One region of the Stenotrophomonas sp. GSD10 genome, then DNA from elsewhere that is predicted to be linked to it. Evidence: predicted binding sites of a transcription regulator. Region 1 holds the regulator's gene; the other holds the start of a gene.

What was found. Region 1 encodes HrcA, which represses chaperone genes, less so after heat shock. Its sites were predicted from a motif close to TTNGCACTCNNNNNNNNNGAGTGCNAA; they were not measured.
Region 2: a site for HrcA is predicted at 1,722-1,748, ahead of N4G47_RS17435 (co-chaperone GroES). Genes of this name have one in related genera too.

What each region holds. Positions count from the first base shown of each region.
Region 1 covers NZ_JAOCMC010000002.1:1,423,460-1,426,871, forward strand. The annotation lists gene recN (DNA repair protein RecN) at 1-984, opposite strand, end outside; gene hrcA (heat-inducible transcriptional repressor HrcA) at 1,100-2,164, shown strand; gene grpE (nucleotide exchange factor GrpE) at 2,228-2,743, shown strand; gene dnaK (molecular chaperone DnaK) at 2,925-3,412, shown strand, end outside.
Region 2 covers NZ_JAOCMC010000002.1:3,729,601-3,733,012, forward strand. The annotation lists gene groL (chaperonin GroEL) at 1-1,306, opposite strand, end outside; gene N4G47_RS17435 (co-chaperone GroES) at 1,388-1,675, opposite strand; gene N4G47_RS17440 (endonuclease) at 2,032-3,412, shown strand, end outside.

The DNA of each region.
Region 1 (3,412 bases):
CATGCGCTCGCGCTGCGCGCCCAGTTCGTCCATCGGCACGCGGTGCTTGCGGGCCAGGTCGTGCAGGCGACCGAGGCGGCGCTCGTTCTCCTCGAACTGCTCCGGGTCGGCGTCGAGGTCGTCGTGCACCCGGTCCAGCAGCGACAGGGCTTCGTGCAGCTGGATCGAGGCGTTCTCGATCAGGCCGTCCACCTCGCCCAGGCGCGGGTCGTGTTCGATCAGCCGCGACAGCTCGTGGCGCACTTGCTGCAGCAGGTCCAGCGCGGAGCTGCCGTCGTCGCCGTTGAGCTGGTTGCTGGCCGCCTGGCAGGCGCTCAGCAGGGCGCTGGCATGGGCCTGGCGGCGATGGCTGGCGCCCAGCGCGACGATCGACTCCGGTTCCAGGTCCTCGCGGTCCAGCTCACGCAGCTGATGCTCCAGGAAGCCGATCCGGTCACTGACGTCGCCCTGTTGCGACAGCGCCAGCGATTCGTCGACCAGCGCCTGCCAGGCCGCGGCGGCACGGCGTACCTGACGGCGCTCCGCCTCGTTGCCGGCATAGGCGTCGAGCAGGGCCAGCTGCGACGGACGGGTCAGCAGCGCCTGTTGCTCATGCTGGCCGTGGATTTCCACCAGCAACCCGGCCAGGTCGGCCAGCTGCGCGAGGGTGACCGGACGGCCGTTGATCCAGGACCGCGAGCCGCCGTCGGCGCGGATCACCCGGCGCAGCTGGCATTGCTCCTCATCGTCCAGCTCGTTGTCGGCCAACCACTGGCGCGCGCCCTGCAGCTGGTCCAGCGCGAACTCGGCCGAGAGCTCGGCACGGGCCGCGCCGTGGCGGACCACGCCGCTGTCGGCGCGCAGCCCGGACAGGAAGCCCAGCGCGTCGACCATCAACGACTTGCCGGCGCCGGTCTCGCCTGAAACGACGGTCATGCCGGGCCCGAACTCCAGTTCGGTGGCGCGGACGACGGCGAAATCCTTGATCGAAAGATGTCTGAGCATGGGTAAGGGGGTGTCTGCAGCCGCGCAACGCTAGCACGCGGGCGAGGGAGGTCCAATGACTTGCCAAGGTGATGCGCCGCCATTATCTAGTGTCCGTGTCTCACAGGTTGATTCCATGCACGGTTCTCCCGACCAGCTTGCCCCGCGTGCGCGCCATCTGCTGCGCACGCTGATCGCGCGTTACATCCAGGACGGTGAGCCGGTCGGCTCGCAGACGCTGGCGCGCGTGGCCGGCCTGGAGGTCAGCCCGGCCACCATCCGCAACATCCTCGGCGACCTGGAGGACCTGGGCCTGCTGGCGTCGCCGCATACCTCGGCCGGGCGCATCCCGACCGCGCATGGCTACCGGGTGTTCGTCGACAGCCTGCTGCAGATGCAGCCGCCGGGCGAGGGCGAACTGGCCCGGTTGCGCCAGGAGCTGGCCGGCGGCGGCAGCACCCAGGCCCTGCTCGGCAGCGCCTCGGAGCTGCTGTCGGCGATGAGCCACTTCGTTGGCGTGGTCAGTGCGCCGCGGCGCGAGCAGTTTGCCTTCCGCCAGATCGATTTCGTGGCGCTGGACGGGCGCCGGGTGCTGGCGATCCTGGTGTTCGCCGACAACGAGGTGCAGAACCGGGTCATCGAGACCCGCCAGGAGTTCGCGCCGGGCCAGCTGGAGCAGGTCGCCAACTACCTCAATGCCCATTTCGCCGGCTTGCCAATGGCCGAGATCCGCACCCGCCTGCTGCTGGAGCTGCGCGATGCCCGTTCCGAGCTGGAACAGCTGCTGGCGCACAGCATCGAGCTGGCCGAGCAGGCCCTGCAGCCGCCGGCAGACGACATGCTGGTGGCCGGCCAGACCCGCCTGATGGGGGTGCAGGACCTGTCCGACCTGGAGCGCCTGCGCGAGCTGTTCGAACTGTTCTCCAGCAAGCGCGAGATCCTGCAGCTGCTGGAGAGGACCATCCAGGCGCCGGGTGTGCGCATCTTCATCGGCGAGGAGACCGGGATGATGCCGCTGCAGGGGGTCTCGCTGGTCACCGCGCCGTACACCGCCAACGGCCAGGTGCTGGGTGTGCTGGGGGTGATCGGCCCGAAGCGGATGGCCTACGACCGCATGATCCCGCTGGTCCAGGCCACCGCCGATGTGCTCGGCGCGGCCTTTTCGCCGGCCGGCCGCACGCCGGGAACATCCGACGCTTGAAACGCAGCATCCCGCCCACACTAGGGTGGGTGGAGGCGGAGATTGACCGCCAGGGACCCAGACATGAACCACGAACATCCAGATATCGAATCCCAGCAGAGTGCCGCCGATGCGGCCGCCGCCGCCGGCGTCAATGACGAAGTGGAGCGCCTGCGCGCCGAAGTCGAGCAGATCAAGGCCGATGCGCTGCGTGAGCGCGCCGACCTGGAGAACCAGCGCAAGCGCGTGGCCCGTGACATCGAGCAGGCCCGCAAGTTTGCCAACGAGAAGCTGCTGGGCGAGCTGCTGCCGGTGTTCGACAGCCTGGATGCCGGCCTGAAGGCCGCCGGTGATGACCCGCACCCGCTACGCGAGGGCCTGGAGCTGACCTACAAGCAGCTGCTGAAGGTCGCCGCCGACAATGGGCTGGTCCTGCTCGACCCGACCGGCCAGCCGTTCAACCCGGAACACCACCAGGCGATCAGCCAGGTGCCGACCCCGGGTGCGGCTCCGGGCACCGTGGTGACCGTGTTCCAGAAGGGCTACCTGCTCAACGAGCGCCTGCTGCGGCCGGCGCTGGTGGTGGTGGCCGCCGACTGACCCCGCCGGGCCGGGCGGCGGGAAGGACCCGCGACCCGGCCCGACGCTGAACGCGCCGGGCGACCGGAAACACAGCGTTCGGGAGATGGCTTGAATGTTCCACGAGCCTCCCCCACATCGTATTCATCCACCGGCCGAACGGCCGGACTGACCCCAACAAGCATCCTCAGGAGTCTCCCCCATGGGCAAGATCATTGGTATCGACCTCGGCACCACCAACTCGTGCGTGGCGATCATGGACGGCGGCAAGGCCCGCGTCATCGAGAATTCGGAAGGCGATCGCACCACCCCGTCGATCGTCGCCTACACCAAGGACGGCGAAGTCCTGGTCGGCGCCTCGGCCAAGCGCCAGGCCGTGACCAACCCGAAGAACACCTTCTACGCGGTGAAGCGCCTGATCGGCCGCAAGTTCACCGACGCCGAAGTGCAGAAGGACATCGCGCACGTCCCGTACAGCATCCTGGCCCATGACAATGGCGACGCCTGGGTGGCCACCAGCGACGGCAAGAAGATGGCGCCGCAGGAAATCTCGGCCAAGGTGCTGGAGAAGATGAAGAAGACCGCCGAGGACTTCCTCGGTGAGAAGGTCACCGAAGCGGTCATCACCGTGCCGGCCTACTTCAACGACAGCCAGCGCCAGGCCACCAAGGACGCCGGCCGCATCGCCGG
Region 2 (3,412 bases), 2.3 Mb from region 1:
GGTCTTCGTTGGCACCCTTCAGGCCGGCCAGCGCGGTGACCGCACGGACCAGGGCCACGCCGCCGCCCGGGACCACGCCTTCTTCAACAGCTGCACGGGTGGCGTGCAGGGCGTCGTCGACGCGATCCTTCTTTTCCTTCATTTCGATTTCGGTCGAGGCGCCGACCTTGATCACGGCAACGCCGCCGGCCAGCTTGGCCACGCGTTCCTGCAGCTTCTCGCGATCGTAGTCGGAGGAGGTGTCCTGGATCTGGGTCTTGATCTGGCCGACGCGTGCGTCGACGGCAGCCTTGTCACCCACGCCATCGATGATGGTGGTGTTTTCCTTGGAAACCTGCACCTTCTTGGCGCGGCCCAGGTCCTTGATGGTGGCCTTTTCCAGCGACAGGCCCACTTCTTCGGAGATCACGGTGCCGCCGGTCAGCACGGCCATGTCTTCCAGCATCGCCTTGCGACGGTCGCCGAAGCCCGGAGCCTTGACGGCCACGACCTTGACGATGCCACGGATGGTGTTGACCACCAGGGTGGCCAGCGCTTCGCCTTCGACTTCTTCGGCCACGATCAGCAGCGGCTTGCCGGCCTTGGCGACGCCTTCCAGCACCGGCAGCAGGTCACGGACGTTGGAGATCTTCTTGTCGTGCAGCAGGATGAACGGGTCATCCAGGTCAGCGGTCTGCGACTGCTGGTTGTTGATGAAGTACGGGGACAGGTAGCCGCGGTCGAACTGCATGCCCTTGACCACGTCCAGCTCGTTGTCCAGGCCCGAGCCTTCTTCAACGGTGATCACGCCTTCCTTGCCGACTTCCTTCATCGCGTCAGCGATGATCTGGCCGATCGACTCGTCCGAGTTGGCCGAGATGGTGCCGACCTGGGCGATCGCCTTGTCGTCGGCAGTCGGCTTGGAGATGTTCTTCAGCTCGGTGACGGCGGCCACGACGGCCTTGTCGATACCGCGCTTGAGGTCCATCGGGTTCATGCCGGCGGCCACGGCCTTGGCGCCTTCGCGGATCAGGGCCTGGGCCAGCACGGTGGCGGTGGTGGTGCCGTCGCCGGCGTCGTCGTTGGTGCGGGAAGCCACTTCCTTCACCATCTGCGCGCCCATGTTCTCGAACTTGTCAGCCAGTTCGATTTCCTTGGCGACGGAGACGCCGTCCTTGGTGATGGTCGGGGCGCCGAAGCTCTTTTCCAGCACGACGTTGCGGCCCTTCGGGCCCAGGGTGGCCTTGACGGCATTGGCGAGAACGTTGACGCCGCGCACCATGCGCGAACGGGCGTCTTCACCGAAACGAATATCCTTGGCAGCCATTGCGATTACCTCGATGTTTGCGCCGGGCCGGGCCCGGCGACGAAAAGGGATGTCTTACTGAAAAGCAGGTCGCGCCGAGGCTCAGCCGATGATGGCGAGCACGTCGTCTTCGCGCAGGACCTTGTACTCGACGCCTTCGCTCTTGTACGAGCTGCCGGCGTACTGGCCGTAGATGACCTTGTCGCCGACCTTCAGCGACGGCGCGCGCACGCTGCCGTTGTCCAGCGGCTTGCCCGGGCCGACGGCCACGACTTCACCCTTGGTGGACTTTTCCTTGGCCGAATCCGGAATGACGATGCCACCGGCGGAGATTTCGTCGGCTTCGATCGGCTTGACCACAACGCGGTCGTGCAGCGGCTTGATGCTCATGAGAGACCTCTTAAGTTATTGATTGGTCTGAAAAAGTCTGGCGATGTTAGCACTCACCCCAGGTGACTGCCAGCATTGCTCGCGAAAAAGCCCGATGAATCGGGAGCAGGACAGAGATGGAGCTGGCCCCGGACCTTTCAAGGGCGGCCCCGGAAAAAATCTTCGCGGCCAGGCTTGCACGGTGCGGCCCTGCATGAAGACGTTCAGCCCGGTGAAACGCGTCGAATCGCGCGCCGACACCCTCGACTTTTGGTGATCAGCGTCGCACTGTCAGATATCTGACGTTCATTTACGACAAAGTGTCACCGGATCGGCCTTAGGCTCGGCCGCGCATTCCCAATCACAAGGAGTTGTCGATGCGATTGCTGTCCCCGCTTGCCGCCGCCTGCCTGCTGGCGCTGGCCGCCGCGCCGGCCCAGGCCGAGGTCTTCATCAACGAACTGCACTACGACGACAGCACCGCCGCCGGTGACGTCGGCGAAGCGATCGAGGTGGTGGCCACCGCCGGTGAGGATCTGTCCGGCTACCGCCTGTACCTGTACAACGGCAGCAATCCGTCGGCCGCCACGGTCTACGCCAACAACCCGGTCCCGGCCGGCAGCGCCGCCGGCTGCGGCAGCGCCAGCATCGCTGTGGTCAGCTACCCGACCAACGGCCTGCAGAACGGCCCGAACGACGGCATCGCCCTGGTCGATGCCAGCGGCAAGGTGGTCCAGTTCCTCAGCTACGAGGGCGCCATCACCGCCTCCGGTGGCCCTGCCGCCGGCATGACCAGCCAGAACATTCCGGTGGCCGAGACCAACAGCACCGCGCCGGGCACCTCGCTGCAGCTGACCGGCAGCGGCAGCCAGTACGCGCACTTCACCTGGGCCGAATCGGCCAGACAGACGTTTGGCAGCTGCAACAACGGCCAGACCTTCAGTGGTGGCGGCACGCCGGGCCCGAACACGCCGCCGTCGGTGTCCACCACCACCCCGGCACAGGGCAGCAGCACCTTCCCGGCCGCGGCCGATCTGGAAGTGGTGTTCAGCGAGACGGTGAACCTGGCCAGTGGCGCCTTCGCGCTGAGCTGCGGCACCTCCGGCAGCGTGCCGCTGACCTTCCCGGCCAGCGGCCGCAGCGTGAAGCTGTCCACGAATACCGCGCTGGTGGCCGGTGAAGCCTGCCGCTTCGACATCCGCGCCGCGCGCATCACCGACCTGCAGGGCGCGCACCCGGCGGCCGACAGCCGCATCGCGTTCACCGTGGCCAGCACCGGCGGCAACCCCGACCCGGGCAATCCGGGCGTGCCGGCCGGCTACTACTCGAAGGTGAACACCTCCAGCCCGAGCCAGCTGCGCTGCTCGCTGCACGCCACCATCAAGGGCCACACCGCCTACCCGTACAGCGGTTCGGGCACCAGCACCTGGACCATCCTGGAGATCGCCGACGAGGACCCGAACAACAGCGGCCGGATCCTCGATGCGTACCGCAACCGCAGCTACGCCAAGGTGACCGATCGCGCCGGCAGCGGCAGTGGCCTGAAGTACAACCGCGAACACACCTGGCCGAACTCGCTGGGCTTTGCCAGCACCACCGGTGACAAGGGCCTGCCGTACGCGCCGTATACCGACACCCACATGCTGTACCTGACCGATGCACAGTGGAACGCCGACCGTGGCAACAAGCCGTTCGCCAAGTGCGACGCCGGCTGCGGCGAGCGCGCCACCGAGGCCAACAACGGCCAGGGCGGCGGCA